DNA from 2 places in the Variovorax sp. GW821-FHT09D07 genome. Region 1 is predicted to be linked to the other one. Evidence: riboswitches for the same ligand, from Rfam matches in the RefSeq annotation. Region 1 holds a riboswitch; the other holds the start of a gene.
What was found. A riboswitch is a leader RNA that binds a small molecule or an ion and turns the genes downstream of it on or off. The one in region 1 is predicted to bind cobalamin.
Positions count from the first base shown of each region.

Region 2: linked by a shared signal. The riboswitch ahead of AC07OX_RS19970 (TonB-dependent receptor domain-containing protein) and the one ahead of AC07OX_RS03765 (TonB-dependent receptor) in region 1 are both predicted to bind cobalamin.

Region 1 covers NZ_JBWKOY010000001.1:799,828-808,082, reverse strand. The annotation lists gene katG (catalase/peroxidase HPI) at 1-1,007, opposite strand, end outside; gene AC07OX_RS03780 (cation:proton antiporter domain-containing protein) at 1,191-2,894, shown strand; gene AC07OX_RS03775 (hypothetical protein) at 2,899-3,306, opposite strand; gene AC07OX_RS03770 (hypothetical protein) at 3,456-3,677, shown strand; cobalamin riboswitch at 3,759-4,041, shown strand; gene AC07OX_RS03765 (TonB-dependent receptor) at 4,173-6,356, shown strand; gene AC07OX_RS03760 (PepSY domain-containing protein) at 6,367-7,905, shown strand; gene AC07OX_RS03755 (energy-coupling factor ABC transporter permease) at 7,979-8,255, shown strand, end outside.
Region 2 covers NZ_JBWKOY010000005.1:262,552-270,806, reverse strand. The annotation lists gene AC07OX_RS19995 (AraC-like ligand-binding domain-containing protein) at 1-301, shown strand, start outside; gene AC07OX_RS19990 (universal stress protein) at 347-772, opposite strand; gene AC07OX_RS19985 (sulfite exporter TauE/SafE family protein) at 846-1,673, opposite strand; gene AC07OX_RS19980 (cell division protein ZapA) at 1,966-2,301, opposite strand; gene AC07OX_RS19975 (hypothetical protein) at 2,298-2,525, opposite strand; cobalamin riboswitch at 2,659-2,898, shown strand; gene AC07OX_RS19970 (TonB-dependent receptor domain-containing protein) at 2,971-4,935, shown strand; gene AC07OX_RS19965 (cobyrinic acid a,c-diamide synthase CobB) at 4,920-6,317, shown strand; gene AC07OX_RS19960 (bifunctional adenosylcobinamide kinase/adenosylcobinamide-phosphate guanylyltransferase) at 6,304-6,885, shown strand; gene AC07OX_RS19955 (ABC transporter substrate-binding protein) at 6,897-7,763, shown strand; gene AC07OX_RS19950 (FecCD family ABC transporter permease) at 7,769-8,255, shown strand, end outside.

The DNA.
Region 1 (8,255 bases):
GGCGTGGTGGTCCACGTCACTTCGAGGCCGCTGGTGATGGTGTCGCCGCCCTTGCCGGTGCCGAAGCTGTTCTTCCAGCCGAAGCCCTGGTCTTCGAGGCCGGCGGCTTCGGGTTCCTTGCCGACGTTCGAGGCCGGCCCCGCGCCGTGCGTCTTGCCGAAGGTGTGGCCGCCGGCGATGAGCGCCACGGTTTCCTCGTCGTTCATGGCCATGCGGGCGAAGGTGTCGCGGATGTCGTGGGCCGCGGCGATCGGGTCGGGGTTGCCGTCCGGGCCTTCGGGGTTCACGTAGATCAGGCCCATCTGCACGGCGCCCAGCGGGTTCTCGAGGTTGCGGCTGTGCGGCACCTTGCTGTCGTCGTCCTTCACGAGCACGCCGCGGTCTTTCTCGACGCCGGGCGAGCCTTGTGCGTAGCGCACGTCGCCGCCCAGCCAGGTCTTCTCGCGGCCCCAGTACACGTCCTGGTCGGGTTCCCACACGTCGGGGCGGCCGCCGCCGAAGCCGAAGGTCTTGAAGCCCATGGTCTCGAGCGCGACGTTGCCGGTGAGGATCAACAGGTCGGCCCAGGAAATCTTCTGGCCGTACTTCTGCTTGATCGGCCACAGCAGGCGGCGCGCCTTGTCCAGGCTCACGTTGTCGGGCCAGCTGTTGAGCGGCGCGAAGCGTTGTTGCCCGCGGCCGGCGCCGCCGCGGCCGTCGCCGATGCGGTAGGTGCCGGCGCTGTGCCAGGCCATGCGGATGAAGAGCGGGCCGTAGTGGCCGAAGTCGGCGGGCCACCAGTCTTGCGAGTCGGTCATCAGCGCGGCGAGGTCTTTCTTCACCGCGGCGAGGTCCAGGCTCTGGAAGGCCTTGGCGTAGTCGAAACCGGCGCCCAGGGGATCGGATTTGGAGGAGTGCTGGTGCAGCAGGTCCAGGCGCAGCTGCTCGGGCCACCAGTCGCGGTTCGTGGTGCCGGCGCCGGTGGCCTGGCTGAACGGGCACTTCGCTTCGGTTTTCTCGTTGCTCATGGGGAGGCTCCTGTTGTTGGGGGGACGGGGGGACCGCTCAAATTCTGGATGAGAAAGGTGTCGATGCGAATAGAAGTGCTTTATGCCTACGATAGTTCGCGTCGCTTCCGTAGGGGTGTAGACGCAGGCCCGTAGAAGCCTGCGGGCTTCAAAGGTTGGAGGCCGTTCCTGCAAAATGGACCGATGCCCCACAGCGTCTCCCTCATCAATACGATTGCCGCCGGCCTGGGGTTGGCGCTGGTGTTCGGCTTTCTCGCGGCGCGGCTGCGATTACCGGCGCTGGTGGGGTACCTCCTGGCGGGCGTGATCATCGGCCCGTTCACGCCGGGCTTCGTGGCCGACGCGGGCATTGCCGCGCAGCTGGCCGAGATCGGCGTGATGCTGCTGATGTTCGGCGTGGGCCTGCATTTTTCGCTGGCCGACCTGCTCGCGGTGCGCAAGATCGCGCTGCCCGGCGCCATCGCGCAGATCGCGGTCGCCACGCTGCTCGGCGGCGGCCTCGCCATGTGGTGGGGCTGGAGCTGGGGCACGGCGCTGGTGTTCGGGCTGGCGCTGTCGGTGGCGAGCACGGTGGTGCTGCTGCGCGCGCTCGAGAGCCTGGGCATCCTCGATTCCTTCACCGGCCGCATCGCCGTCGGCTGGCTGGTGGTCGAAGACCTCGCGATGGTGCTGGTGCTTGTGCTGCTGCCGCCGCTGGCGGGCGCGCTGGGCAGCACCAAGGTCGACACCAGCGGCGACCCCGTCTGGCAGACGCTGGGCCTCACGCTGCTGCAGGTCGGCGGCTTCGTCGTGCTGATGCTGGTGGTGGGGCGGCGCGTGTTCCCGTGGATCCTTTGGCAGGTCACGCGCACCGGTTCGCGCGAGCTGTTCACGCTGTGCGTGGTGGCGGCGGCCGTGAGCATCGCCTTCGCCTCGGCGGCGCTGTTCGGCGTGTCGTTCGCACTGGGCGCTTTCTTCGCCGGCATGGTGATGCGCGAGTCGCAATTCAGCCACCGCGCGGCGCAGGAGTCGCTGCCGCTGCGCGATGCCTTTGCCGTGCTGTTCTTCGTGTCGGTCGGCATGCTGTTCGACCCCTCCGTGCTGGTGGAGCGACCGCTGCAGGTGCTGGCCGTGGTGCTGGTGATCGTGCTGGGCAAGTCGCTCGCCGCCTGTGCGCTGGTGCTGGTGTTCCGCTACCCGCTGGCCACCGCGCTCACGGTGAGCGCGAGCCTGGCGCAGATCGGCGAGTTCTCGTTCATCCTGGCCGGGCTGGGCGTGTCGCTCGGCCTGCTGCCGGTGGAAGGACAGAGCCTGGTGCTGGCGGGCGCGCTGATCTCCATCGCCACCAACCCGCTGTGGTTCAGCCTCATCGCACCGCTGCAGAAATGGCTGCACGCGCATTCGAAGTTCGCACGCGAGCTGGACGCGCGCAGCGACCCGCTGGCCGAGCTGCCCATGACCACCGAGGCCAAGTACCTGTCGCGCCAGGTGGTGCTGGTCGGTTACGGACGGGTGGGCCGGCGCATCGCCGCCGAACTCGAGACGAACGACATCCCCTACGTGGTGGCCGAGCAGAACCGCGAGCTGGTCGAGAAGCTGCGCGAGGCCGGCATCCCCGCCGTGTGGGGCGACGCGGCCGACCCGGCGGTGCTGATCCAGGCGCATGTGGCGCGCGCCCGCGTGCTCGTCGTGGCCACGCCCGACGCCATGAACGTGCGCCAGATGATCGAAACCGCGCGCACGCTGAACCCCACCATCCAGACCGTGGTGCGCAGCCACAACGAGCAGGAAGCCCGCCTGCTGGCCGCCGAAACCGACGCGAAGGTGTTCCTGGGCGAACAGGAACTCGCCCAGGCCATGGCCCGCGATGTGGTGCAGCGCGCCGCCGCGATGGCGGTGCCGGCTTGACGATTCAAAGATCCTCGATCACCAGCGTGCGATAACGCTCGGCGATCGAGTAGGGCACGGTACGCACCAGTTCCATCACGCGCTCGGTGATGGCGCCGTCCTTGGTGCGGATCAGCAGGCCCGTGTGGCCTTCGTGGGCCAGCTGGATGAAGGCGCGCACCGTGTCGCCGTCGGTGCCGGCGGAGGGCAGGGGACTGTGCGAGGCATGCACGGTCGGCGCGATTTCCGCCAGGACGGTTTCGGCCGGTATCAGGTAGACCTCGTCGCCGCTCACGATGCCTTTCGCGATCAGCCCGTGGCCGATGCGGCTGGCATCTTCGACGCTCGGAAACATCACCAGGGAGTAACCGGTCGGGTAGAACGCGCCACCGAAGGCGGCGCGCATGTTGGGTTCAAGCGTGAAATGTTTCATGCTGACTCCTTGTTCTGATGCAACTCCCCACCCCTAACATTAGGCCGCGCGGCGTCCGGGCACTGTAGGAGAAGCCCTAGTACTGACAACCGCGCCGGCCCCTTGCCCGTTCAAAGGCGAGTTCATTCCCTGTTTCATTTTTGACCGTCATGCCTTCGCCGAGAGACATCGCACTCACCGTCCACGAACTGGAAGAAGGGGAGTTCTACTGGGTGCTGATGGAGGCCGTGGACGGCTCGCCCGGCGATTCCACCCATGTGTACGTGCCGCTCGAAGCCGCCCACGAGCCCTACGCCACGTATTCGAATGCACTGGTGGCCGGCGTGGCGGTGCTGCGGCGGCTGTTCGGGCCCGACGGCAAGCCCGTCTGACGGGGCCCGCAAGGGTGCCGCCGCAGGGCGCTCCCTATAATCCCGGCGGTTGGAAACATTGGTTCACACCGGTGTCGTCCAACACCCCACGGTTCGAAGGTGCCCTGCACGACCAGTCACAGGATTGGCGGCGGGGTTAAACGGGAAGCAGGTGCGAGGCGTCGTTTTTTCGAACGACCCTTCCATTCCTGCGCTGCCCCCGCAACGGTCAGCGGACATCGACACCCTCAGGCCCCGGCGATTCTTCGCCCGGGCAGCCACTGCGCTTCGGCGTGGGAAGGCGAGGGCTTCGGCGCCGAGGTGCATGCATTGCACCCCGACGCACTCCGCGAGCCCGGATACCGGCCTTCGCAACCGCCTTCGGATGCTGCGGGAGTGCGTGTCCGGGCCTGCCGCTTTTCCCTCGCGCGAAACGGCACCGCCCCTCGTCTCTTCTCCCTCGGCGTCCGCGATCGGTCAGGAGCCTGCGGGGACGCGGGCTGGAGGAGAAGTCGGATGAATCGCATTGCATCGCCACCGCGCGATCGCTCGGGCCCGCCCTTGCAACGGGCGCGCCTTTCGGGTCTTTCAGGTCTTTCGCTGGGGCTCGGCCTCGCTTGCGGGCCCGTTCTCGCCCAGTCGGGCGACACGGCCGGTCGCCCCAGCCTCACGCCCGTGCAGGTCGAAGCCAGCCGTCACACGCCGCTGGCCCTGGACGAACCCACGCAGACCGGCAGCCGCCTGGGCCTCACGCCGCTCGAAACGCCCGCCAGCATCGAGGTGCTCACCGGCGACGCGATCCGCGCGCGCGGCGACGTCTCGGTGGTCGAGGCCGCGAGCCGCGCCACCGGCATCACGGGCTCGCCCGCGCCGGGCAATGGCGGCTCGTCGCTGTCGGCGCGCGGCTTCAACGGCCACGGCTCGGTGATGCAGCTGTACGACGGCACGCGCCTGTACGTGGGCGCGGGCACCGTCACCTTCCCGTTCGACACCTGGTCGACCGACCGCATCGAGGTGCTGCGCGGCGCCGCCTCGGTGATGTTCGGCGAAGGCGCCATCGGCGGCGCGATCAACGTGGTGCCCAAGAAGCCCACGCGCGGCCCGATTCGCAACGAGGCGCTCGTGACCGTGGGCTCCGACGCCACGCGCCAGGTCGCCTTCGGCAGCGGCGGGGCGATCAACGACATGCTCTCGTACCGCTTCGACATCAGCCACCGCAGGACCGACGGCTTCATGCGGCGCGGCGAGGCCGAGAGCCTGGCGGTGGGCGGCGCGGTGCGGCTCGATGTGTCGCCGCGGCTGCAGTTCACGCTCTCGCACGACGAGGGCCGCCAGACGCCGCAGCGCTATTTCGGCGTGCCGCTCGTCAACGGCCGCCTGAGCAGCCTGAACCGCGAACAGAACTACAACCTGGACGACGCAGAGGTCAAGTACCGCGACCGCTGGACCCGCCTCGATGCGCAGTGGACGCCCAACGACGCCGTCACCGTGCGCAACCAGCTGTACCGCCTGGACAGCAAGCGCCACTGGCGCGACAGCGAAACCTACACCTACAGCGCCACGACGAACCGCGTGACGCGCGGCGACTACCTGGAGATCGGCCACGACCAGGAGCAGATCGGCAACCGCACCGACGCCACCTTCAAGCACGCGCTGTTCGGCCTGAAGAACCAGGTGCTGGTGGGCTTCGACGCCAACCGCATCGACTTCCTGAACTCGAGCGACACGCCCTACGGCGGGCGCTCGGTGGTCGACGCCTTCGTGTTCAACCCCGGCACCTACGTTTCGCCCACGCCCTACCTGCCGCGCTACAAGACCAAGACCAGCACTTACGCCTTCTTCGCCGAAGACAAGCTGGCCTTCAGCGAACACTGGTCGGTGGTCGGCAGCCTGCGCTGGGACCACGCGAAGATCGTGCGCACCGACCCGCAGAACCGCGCCCCGCGCCTGGACAAGACCTTCGAGTACGCCACCGGCCGCCTGGGCGTGGTCTACGCGCCCGACGCCGCACAGTCGTTCTATGCGCAGGTGGCGCGCGCGGCCGATCCGCTCACCGGGCTCATCAGCACGTCCGCCACGCAGGTGCCGTTCGAGCTCAGCGTGGGCAAGCAGGTCGAGGTGGGCTACAAGCGCCAGCTGGCCGAGGGCCGCGGCGCCTGGAGCGTGGCGGCCTACCGCATCGAGAAGACCAAGCTGCTGTCGCGCGACGCGAACGATCCGACCGTCGTGCAGCAGATCGGCAAGCAGTCGTCCGAAGGCATCGAGGCCACGCTCGACCTGGCGCTCACTTCCACGCTGCGTCTCGAAGCCAACGCCGCGCGGCTGCGCGCGCGCTACGACGACTTCAACGAAGCGGTCGGCAAGTCGCTGGTCTCGCGCGCGGGCAACACGCCCGCCGGCGTGCCCGAGGTGGCGGCCAACCTGTGGCTGCACTGGCGCTTCCTGCCGCAGTGGGAGGCCGAGCTCGGCGTGCGCCACGTCGGCGCGCGGCAGGTCGATGCGGCCAACACGCGGCAGATCGGTTCGTACACCGTGGCCGACGCGGGCGTGAGCTGGCAGGCGAACCCGTCGCTCAAGCTCGCGCTGCGTGCCTACAACCTGGCCGACCGCAGGTACCCGGTCTCGTTCTCGAACGGCGGTAACCAGTGGCTGCTGGGCCGTCCGCGCTCGTTCGAGCTGTCGGCGTTCGTGACTTTCTGAGCATGGCTGCATGAGCACCGCATGGCAACGCACATGGCCCCCGCTGCGGCGGGCGCTGTACTGGACGCACCGATGGCTGGGCATCGGCGGCTGCCTGCTGTTCGTCATGTGGTTCGTCTCGGGCGTGGTCATGATGTACGTGGGGTACCCGAATCTCACGGACGAAGAGCGGCTCGCGGGGCTCGCTCCGGTGCGCTTCGAACAGGCGGTGGTCGCGCCGGCTGCCGCGCTCGAGGCGCTTCCGCCTGCAGTGCGTGCGCAGCCGCCCCGGCGCATGGCGCTGGAGATGCAGGCCGGCGCCGACGCGCAGCCCGTGTGGCGCATCGTCGATGCGCGCGGCGGGCGGCATGCCGTGTCCGCGCGCGACGGCCATGTGCTCGGCCCGGTCGATGCCGCGCGGGCCGAGGCCATCGCCCGCGACTTTGCCGCACAGCCCGGCGCACGATGGGCCGAGACGCTGGAGCGCGACCAGTGGACCGTGCCGCAAGGCCTGAACCCATTGCGCCCGCTGCACCGCATCGAAGTCGGCGACGCGGCGGGTACCGAGCTGTACGTGTCCTCGCGCACCGGCGAGGTGGTGCGCGACACCACGCGCGCCGAGCGCTTCTGGAACTGGCTGGGCGCCGTGCCGCACTGGATCTACTTCACGCCGCTGCGCGCCGACCCGCCGCTGTGGCACGACGTGGTCGTGTGGCTGTCGGCCGCCTGCATCGTCTCGGCCGTGACGGGCATCGTCATCGGCATCCTGCGCATCCGGCTGCGGCGGCGCTTTCGCAGCGGCGCGGTCACGCCGTACACGGGCTGGATGGCCTGGCACCACATCGCCGGGCTCATCGGCGGCTTCTTCGTGCTGACCTGGATCGTGAGCGGCTGGCTCTCGATGAACCCGAACGGGTGGTTTCAGCGCGCACCGGCCGATGCGGCCGCGATGGCGCGCTACACGGGCACCGGTGCGTCGCCGTTCCCCTGGCCGCCGGCCGTGGTGCCGGCAGGCGAGGGCGCTGCCGCACCGCGCGAAGTCTTGCTGATGGGGTTCGACGGCAAGCCGCTGCTGCAGCTGCGCGATGCGCAGGCCCGCGTGCAGGTGGTCGATGCCGCGACCGGTGCACCGGCTGCCATCGCCCGCGACGACATCGCGCGCGCCGCCGCCTGGCTGCGCCCCGGTGCCGCGATCACGCAGGTCACCTTGCAGACGCACGAAGACTTCCACTGGTACGGCCACCACCGCACGCGCGTGCTGCCCGTGTGGCGGCTCGAGTTCGACGACGCCGCGCGCAGCTGGCTCTACATCGACCCGACGAGCGGCCAGGTGGCCGGCAGCAACGACCGCAACGCGCGGCTGCGCCGCTGGCTCTTCAACGCCGCGCACAGCCTCGACTTTCCCTGGCTCATCCAGTACCGGCCCGCCTGGGACCTGGTGATGTGGTTCCTGTCGGTCATCGGCGTCGTCGCTTCGGCGAGCGGCGTGGTGATCGGCTGGCGGCGACTGCGGCGCAAGCCACAGCCATCGCCTGTTCAGCGGGGGCTGCAAGGCTCTCGGGTTTCATGACGGGGACTTGCGCAAGCCAGTCCATCCCCCAACAATCAACTTTCGCACTTCGGTGCATTTCAGGAGGTGCGCGATGCACATCGAACCCGGACTCGTCGACGGATCCAAGATCTTCCTCAGCTATGCCACGGGGGCGGCTGCACTGGCTTACACAGGCAAGGTCGCCTTCGACACCTTGCGCAAGGACGGCCCCATCGGCCTGCTGCTGCGCTCGGTCTTCACCGTGATGCTCGTGTTCTGCTTCTTCGAGGTGTTCCCGCACCATCCGGTGGGCGTGTCCGAGGTGCACCTGATCTTGGGCACCACGCTGATGCTCCTCTTCGGGCTCGCGCCCGCGGCCATCGGCCTGG
Region 2 (8,255 bases), on a different contig from region 1:
CGACGAGCAGCTGGCCGATCCGACGCTGTCGGTGGGCACGCTGGCGGCGCAGCTGGGCATGTCGGTGAGCCACATCCACCGCGTGTTCAAGAGCGAGCCGCTGGCGCCCTCGCAGTACATCTGGGAGCGCCGGCTCGACGCATGCAGCCGCGACCTGCTGGAGCCGCGCCTGGCAGGGCGGCCCGTGGGAGAGATCGCGTACGGGAGGGGGTTCAACGACGCGGCGCACTTCAGCCGCGCGTTTCGCGAGCGCTTCGGATGTTCGCCGCGCGAATGGCGGCAGCAGCGCTCGCCGCAATGACCGCGGCCACGGCGCAGCGGCCGTCGCCGGGGCGGTCGGGTCTTCTTACTGGACCAGCAGCACCGAGATGTCGGTCTCGGCCACGACCTTGGTCGCGACCGAGCCCATCAGCGCGCGGCCCAGGATGCCGTGGCCGTGCGTGCCGAGCACGATCAGCTCGGCCTTCGATTCGGTGGCCGACTTGAGGATTTCCTCAGCCGCGTGGCCGTGGCGCGCGTCGGCGGTGAAGTTGGCCACGCCTTTCTCGGCGAACCAGGCCTTCACCGGGTCGAGCACCTTGGCGTTTTCCTCGGCGTAGTACTCGGTGACGATTTCCTTGCTCAGGTGGCGCGCCACGTGGCCGGAGATGCCGGTGCAGACATTGACCACCACCAGTTCATGGCCGTCCACGAACATGGCGCGGTTGGCGAGCAGGTAATTGAGGGCCTTTTGCGTGTAGGCGCTACCGTCGACTGCAATGAGGATTTTCATGGCTTTCCTTCTACGACTGTGAACAAGTGCCGCATAGGATGGCACAGGAAAGCCACGGGGTGTTTGATATGCCTCAGCCCCGCAGGCCCTTCCAGAGCATGTAGGCGGCCAGCAGGTACAGGATGCTCGCGAACACGCGCTTGAGCTTCTTCACCGGCAGGCTGTGCGCGGCCCTGGCGCCCAGCGGGGCGGTGAACACGCTGCAGGCCGCGATCACCACGAGCGCGGGCAGCCAGATGTAGCCGAAGGCGCCGGCCGGCAGGCCCTGCACCGACTGCCCGCTGAGCACATAGCCCAGCACGTTGGCCACCGCGATCGGAAAGCCCAGCGCCGCGCTGGTCGCCACCGCGTTGTGGATCGCCACGTTGCACCAGGTCATGAACGGCACGCTGATGAAGCCGCCGCCCGCGCCCACCAGGCCCGAGATGAAGCCGATGGTGCCGCCCGCCGCGAGCTGGCCCCCGGTGCCCGGCATCTGGCGCGTGGGCTTGGGCTTCTTGTCGAGGAACATCTGCGTGGCCGAGAAGCCCACGAACAGCGCGAAGAAGATCGCCAGCGCCGTGCCCTTGAGCAGCGCGAACACGCCCAGGCTGCCCGCGAGGCTGCCGATGACGATGCCGGGCGCCAGGCGCTGCACGATGTCCCAGCGCACCGCGCCGCGCTTGTGGTGCGCGCGCACGCTGGACACCGACGTGAAGATGATCGTCGCCATCGAGGTCGCGATCGCCATCTTCACCGCCAGGTCGGCCGGCACGCCGCGCTGGCCCATGATGATCGTGATGAACGGCACCATCAGCATGCCGCCGCCGATGCCCAGCAGGCCGGCGAGGAAACCGGTGCCCAGGCCGAGCGCGGCGAGTTCGGCGATCAGGAGCGGGTCGAGCAGGGCAGCGAGGTTCACGGGAGGATGGGGAAAGAACGAGCGGCTGAAAAAGCAACGGCCCCGTGCGGTGAAGCAGGGGGCCGTGGCGGGAAAAGGTGTCTGCAGATGGTGTGCCGGACCCGCATCCTGAACCAGGGTTCAGGTGGGCGAGGGCAGCAGGACTTCGGGTTCATCTGACGCGAGATGATCACGCCCGTCAAGCGATGTACCAAGCCCGGCTCCGGAGAGCATTGGAACAAGGAAATATTAAGCCCGACACGTCTGCAGACAAAACGGATTTTACGCCCCGGATGTGCCGGGCCGCGTGCCCTCAGAGCAAATGTCCATCGCCCGCCAGGGCCTGATCGAGTCTCTGAATGAGCTGGGCGGCCTTCGGGTCGGTGTCGGCGGCGGTTTCTTCGGTGGCTGCGGCAACGGCAGGGGCCGGTGCGGCGGCAGCAGCGGCCTGCTGGGCCGCGAGATCGAAAGCCAGGTTCAGCGAGGCGAGCACGGCGATGCGGTCGCGTGCCTTCACCTTGCCCGCGTCGCGGATCTTGCACATGGCCGCGTCCACGCGGTCGACGGCCTCGCGCAGTTGCGCTTCGCCGCCGTCGGGACAGCCGAGCAAATAGCTCTGGCCCATGATCTGTACTTCAATCTGCTTCATGCGTGATGGGAATCTTCGGAAGGGGGTTCGGCCGGCAGCCGTTCGAGCAGGGCATCGAGGCGGGTGCGGGCCGCGGCGAGCCGCGACTTCAGGCCGTCGCGTTCACGCGTGAGCGCATCGACCTGTTCCTGCAGCAGCGCGTTGGTGCGCTGCACCTCTTCGTGACGCACGAGCAGGCGTTCCACACGCTCGGCGATCTGGTCGATGGGGCTGGAGGCGGGCATGGTTGGCGATTGTAGTTTCCCGGGAATTCGGAACATCCGGCGCACCGCGCGGGGCGCGCACCGGACGTGGCCGAGATTCTGGGGCCTGCGCCGCCCGCGATCAAACACGGTGTGGTGTGCGCGCCCCGTGGGCCTAAAATCTCGCCCGTTGGTGCTCGCGGCGTGGTTCGCACGGCGCAGTTCAACGGGAAGCAGGAGTGGACGCCCCCCGGGGCCGAAGCCGCCTGCGCTGCCCCCGCAACGGTCAAGCAGACGACGCCGCAACGCGTCACCCCTTTCCATCCAGCCACTGGGCGCCCTGAAACAGGTGCCTGGGAAGGCGGCAAAGGGTCGATCTGCCAGCCCGGATACCGGCCAACAAGGCGGCTGCCGCATCGGCAGCCATGACGCCCATGGCGCCGGCGGGGAAGCCGGCCAGGGCATAGAAGTTCGTTCGGTTCACCCCATGATTTCCTGTGTTTCCCTCTCCAGCGGCCGCGCCAGCGTGCGCCGCAACCGTCCCGCGTGCCTGCCGCTGACGCTCGCCCTGGCCTCGGCCTTCGGCGGCCTGGCCCTGGTGCCGCTGGCCGCGCAGGCGCAAGTCGCAGCTGCAGCAGCAGCAGCAGCACCTGCCACGCTCGACGAGACCGTCGTCACCGCCAACCGCACGCCGCAGGCGCTGTCGGACCTGGTGGGCGATGTCTCCATCATCGACCGCAAGACCATCGAACGCAGCGGCGCGACCGGCGTGGCCGACGTGCTGGCGCGCCTGCCCGGCATGGAGATCTCGCGCAGCGGCGGCGTGGGCAACGCCACCAGCGTGTTCATCCGCGGCGCCGAATCGCGCTTCACCGCGGTCTACCTCGATGGCGTGCGCATCGATTCGCAATCGACCGGCGGCGCCGGCTGGGAAGGCATTCCGCTCGCGCAGATCGACCGCATCGAAGTGCTGCGCGGCCCGGCTGCCGCGGTGTACGGCTCGGACGCCGTGGGCGGCGTGATCCAGCTCTTCACCAAGCGCGGCGAGGAGGGCGTGTCGCCCTACGCCGGCATCGGCTTCGGCAGCCACGGCCTGCGCCGGATCGAAGGCGGCGTGAGCGGCAAGTCGGGCCTGCTCGACTACTCGTTCGGCGTGGCGCACGAGGAAAGCAAGGGCTTCAACATCCAGCCGATCGCCAAGCGCACGCCCTCCAAAGACGGCTTCACCAACCCCGATCGCGACGGCTACCGCAGCACCTCGGGCAACCTGAAGCTGGGCTTCCAGATCACGCCCGACCAGCGCATCGACGCCACCTTGCTCACCAGCAACACCGAAGCGGCCTACGACCCGTCGGTGAGCTTTCGCACCAGGCCGCCGATCACCTTCCGCAACGACGTGTCGACCAACGAGCTGCGCACCGCCGGCCTGACCTGGTCGGCCAAGTGGAACGACATCTACAGCACCCGCCTGCAGGTGACCGATTCGCAGACCGTCTACAAGACCCAGCCCTCGTTCTACCGCACCGAGACCCGCCTGCGCGGCTACCTGTTCCAGAACGAATTCCGTTTCGGCGCGCACCTGGTGACCGCCACCCTCGAGCGCCGCGAAGACGCGCTCGAGAACGCGCCGACCACCTCGGCCAAGCTGTTCTCACGCGACCGCTCGCAGAACGCCGCCGCACTGGGCTACGGCTATGTGAAGGGCCCGCATTCGCTGCAGCTGCATGTGCGCCATGACGACGACAGCGAGTTCGGCGGCAAGACCACCGGCAGCGCCGCCTACGGCTACGCGATCACGCCGAGCCTGCGCGCCACCGTGTCGGCCGGCACCGCGTTCCGCGCGCCCACGCTGTACCAGCGCTTCAGCGAGTACGGCCTGGCGAGCCTGCAACCCGAATCGAGCCGCAACGTCGAGCTGGGCCTGCAGTACACCGCCGGCGCCACGCAGGCCGGCATCGTGCTGTACCGCAACCGCGTGCAGAACCTCATCGTGTTCGACGGCAGCGCCAAGGGCTGCCAGTCGTCGTTCGGCTGCTACGCCAGCACGGCGCGTGCGCGCTACCAGGGCGTGACGCTCACGGGCGGCCACCGCATCGGCGACGTCACGCTGCGCGCCTCGCTCGACTACCAGGACCCGCGCGACCTCGCCACCGACCACCTGCTGGCACGCCGCGCCCGGGCTCACGGCACGCTGGGCGCCGACTGGCGCATCGCCGGCTGGACGCTGGGCGCCGAGGTCCAGAGCTCGGGCAAGCGCTACGACGACGCGGCCAACACCGTCAAGCTCGGCGGCTACACGCTGCTGAACCTGTCGGCCAGCAAGCAGATCATGCGCGACCTGAACCTGGTGGCGCGCGTGGACAATGTGGGCGACAAGGACTACCAGTTCGCACGGCTCTACGCCACCGGGGGCCGCACCGCGTACGTCGGACTCAAGTGGACTCCGCAGTAAACACCCGCCGCTCTTCGCCCGGCGCAGCTGTCACCTGCGCCGCGGTGCTCGTGGCCGCGCCGGCCTCGGGGCAGGGCAAGACCACAGTCGCCGCCGCGCTCGCGCGGCTGCACGTGCGCCAGGGCCGCCGCGTGCGGGCCTTCAAGTGCGGTCCCGACTTCCTCGATCCGCACTGGCTCGCGCTGGCCACCGGCGCGCCGGTGCATTCGCTCGACCTGTGGATGACCGGCGAGGCCGACTGCCGCGCGCGCCTGCATGCCGCCGCGAGCGAGGCCGACCTGGTGATCGTCGAAGGCGTGATGGGCCTGTTCGACGGTACGCCCAGCGCGGCCGAACTGGCCGAGCGCCTGGGCCTGCCGGTGCTGGCCGTGATCGACGCCCAGGCCATGACCGGCACCTTCGGCGCGCTGGCCTACGGCCTGCAGAACTTCCGCCCGGGCCTGCCCTGGGCCGGCGTGCTGGCCAACCGCGTGGCCAGCGAGCGCCATGCCGACATGCTGAAGGACGCCTTGCGCGACCCCGGCGACTGGCTCGGCGCCTTGCCGCGCAGCGCCGATTTCGCGCTGCCCGAACGCCACCTGGGGCTGGTCGGTGCCGCCGAACTCGGCGACGCGATGGTGCGGCTCGATGCCGCGGCCGACGTGCTCGCCGCCACGCCGCTGGGTCAGCGCGCGCCCGGGCAGCTGCCGCAGGTGCGCTTCGAGCCCGCGCCGACGGCGCCCGTCGCGCCGCTGCTGGCGGGTCGCACCATCGCCATCGCGCGCGACACGGCGTTCTCGTTCATCTACCCGGCCAACCTCGAGGTGCTCGAAGCCCTCGGCGCGCGGCTCGCGTTCTTCTCGCCGCTGGCCGACGAGCCGCTGCCGCCCTGCGACGCCGCCTGGCTGCCCGGCGGCTACCCCGAGCTGCATGCGGCCGTGCTGTCGGCCAGCGACCGGTTGCGGCTCTCGCTCGCCAACCACGTCACGGCCGGCAAGCCGATCTGGGCCGAGTGCGGCGGCATGATGGCGCTGTTCGACGAACTCGCCACGCGCGACGACGCCGAGCCAACCGACGTGCACCGTCTTTGGGGCGTGCTGCCGGGGCGGGCCGTCATGCAAAAGCGGCTGGCCGGCCTCGGCCCGCAGCAGCTCGACCTGGGCACGCATGCCCTGCGCGGCCACACCTTCCACTACTCGCGCTGCGAGACGCCGCTCGCGCCCGCCGCGCGCACCGTCGGCACGCGCGGCGGCGAGGCGCTGTACGTGCACGGCCCCGTGCGCGCGAGCTACTTCCATGCGTGGTTCGCGTCCAGCCCGGAAGCGACCGCGCGGCTCTTCAGCGCCATGCCCCTCGAACTCGACAGCCACGCCGCACAGGCGCCCCCCGATGCCCCTCACTGAGCACGAATTCATCCTCGGCGGCCAGAAAAGCGGCAAGTCGCGCCGCGCCGAACAGCGCGCGGCCGACTGGTTGGCTTCCGGGCCCGCATCGCGTCGCGCGGTGCTGATCGCCACCGCGCAAGCCCACGACGACGAGATGCGCGAGCGCATCGCGCGCCACCAGGCCGACCGCGCCGAGCGCGTGCCCGGTCTGCAGACCCTCGAGGAGCCGATCGAGCTGGGGCGCGCCATCGTCACGCAGAGCGCGCCCGACACGCTCGTGGTGGTCGACTGCCTCACGCTATGGCTCACCAACCTGCTGATGCCGCTGCGCACCGAAGGCGCCGCCGTGGTCACACGCACGCCCTCGGCGCACGCCACGCTGCTGCTCATCGCGCTGCGCGAGGCGCGCGGGCCGGTGGTGCTGGTCGGCAACGAGATCGGGCTGGGCGTGATCCCGCTGGGCCGCGAGACCCGCGCCTTCGTCGACGTGCTCGGCCGGCTGAACCAGGACGTGGCGGCTGCCTGCCACCGCGCGACGCTGATGGTCGCCGGCCTGCCACTGACGCTGAAGGCGCCCGGCGCATGAGCTTCGATCGCATGAAGACCTGGTTGCGCGCGTCGCTGCTCGGGCTCGCCCTGGTGGTGGGCGCGCAGGCGGCGCAGGCCGTGGATGTAGTGGATGAGCGCGGCGTTACCGTGCACCTGCCGCAACCGCCGCAGCGCATCGTCTCGCTGCTGCCGTCCCTGACCGAAGGCGTCTGCGCGCTCGGTGCCTGCGACCGGCTGATCGGCGTCGACCGGTATTCCAACTCGCCCGCGCAGGTGCGCGCGCTGCCGCAGCTTGGCGGCGGGATCGACCCGAACGTCGAAGCCATCGTCGCGCTCAAGCCCGACGTGGTGCTGCTCGCCAAATCGTCGCGCGTGACGCAACGGCTCGAAGCGCTGGGCCTGAAGGCGATCGTGCTCGAACCCAAGAGCCACGCCGACGTGCGCCGCGTGCTGGGCGCGCTCGACCAGGTGCTCGGCACGCACGAGGCGCCCGCCGTGTGGCGCGCCATCGACGCGGCCGTGTCGGCCGCGGCGCAGTCGCTGCCCGCCAGCGCCAAGGGCCTGCGCGTGTACTTCGAGGTCAACACCGGCCCTTACGCGGCAGGCGACTCGTCCTTCATCGGCGAGACGCTCGCGCGGCTGGGCGTGAAGAACATCGTGCCGGCGTCGCTCGGCCCCTTTCCCAAGCTCAACCCCGAGTTCGTGGTGCGCGCGAACCCCGACCTCATCATGGTCAGCGTGCGCAGCGCGATGGGGCTGGAGCAGCGGCCCGGCTGGGGCGGCATCCGCGCGGTGCGCGAAGGCCGCGTGTGCCGCTTCGACGCCGAGCAGACCGACGTGGTCGTGCGCCCCGGCCCGCGCATGGACGAGGCCGCGCGCCTGATGGCACAGTGCCTGTCGGACAAGGGGCGGTGAGCGGCATGCATTCCGCCCATCTGCGTCGCGTGTTGCTGCTCGGTGCCGGCTTGCTCGTGTTAGGCGCGGCGCTGCTGCTCTTCGGTCTGGGCATCGGCAGCACCGGTTTCCAGAGCCTGCTGTCCGCGCGGCACGATCCGGTGGCGCTGCAGATCGTGTGGGACATCCGCCTGCCGCGCACCCTCGGCGCGTGGCTCGCGGGCGCACTGCTCGGGCTTGCGGGCGCGGTGGCGCAGGGCCTGTTCCGCAACCCGCTGGCCGACCCGTACCTGCTGGGCAGCGCCTCGGGCGCGTCGCTCGCCGTGGCGCTGGCGCTGATGCTGTTCGGCGGCTCCGTCACCAGCACGCAATGGGTGATGCGCCTGGGACTCACCGGCGCGGCCTTCGTCGGCGCGGTGGCGGCGGTGCTGCTGACGCTCACGCTGGCGCGTGGCGTGCAGCAGACCCTGCGGTTGCTGCTGGCGGGCGTGATCGTCGGCGTGGTGCTGGGCG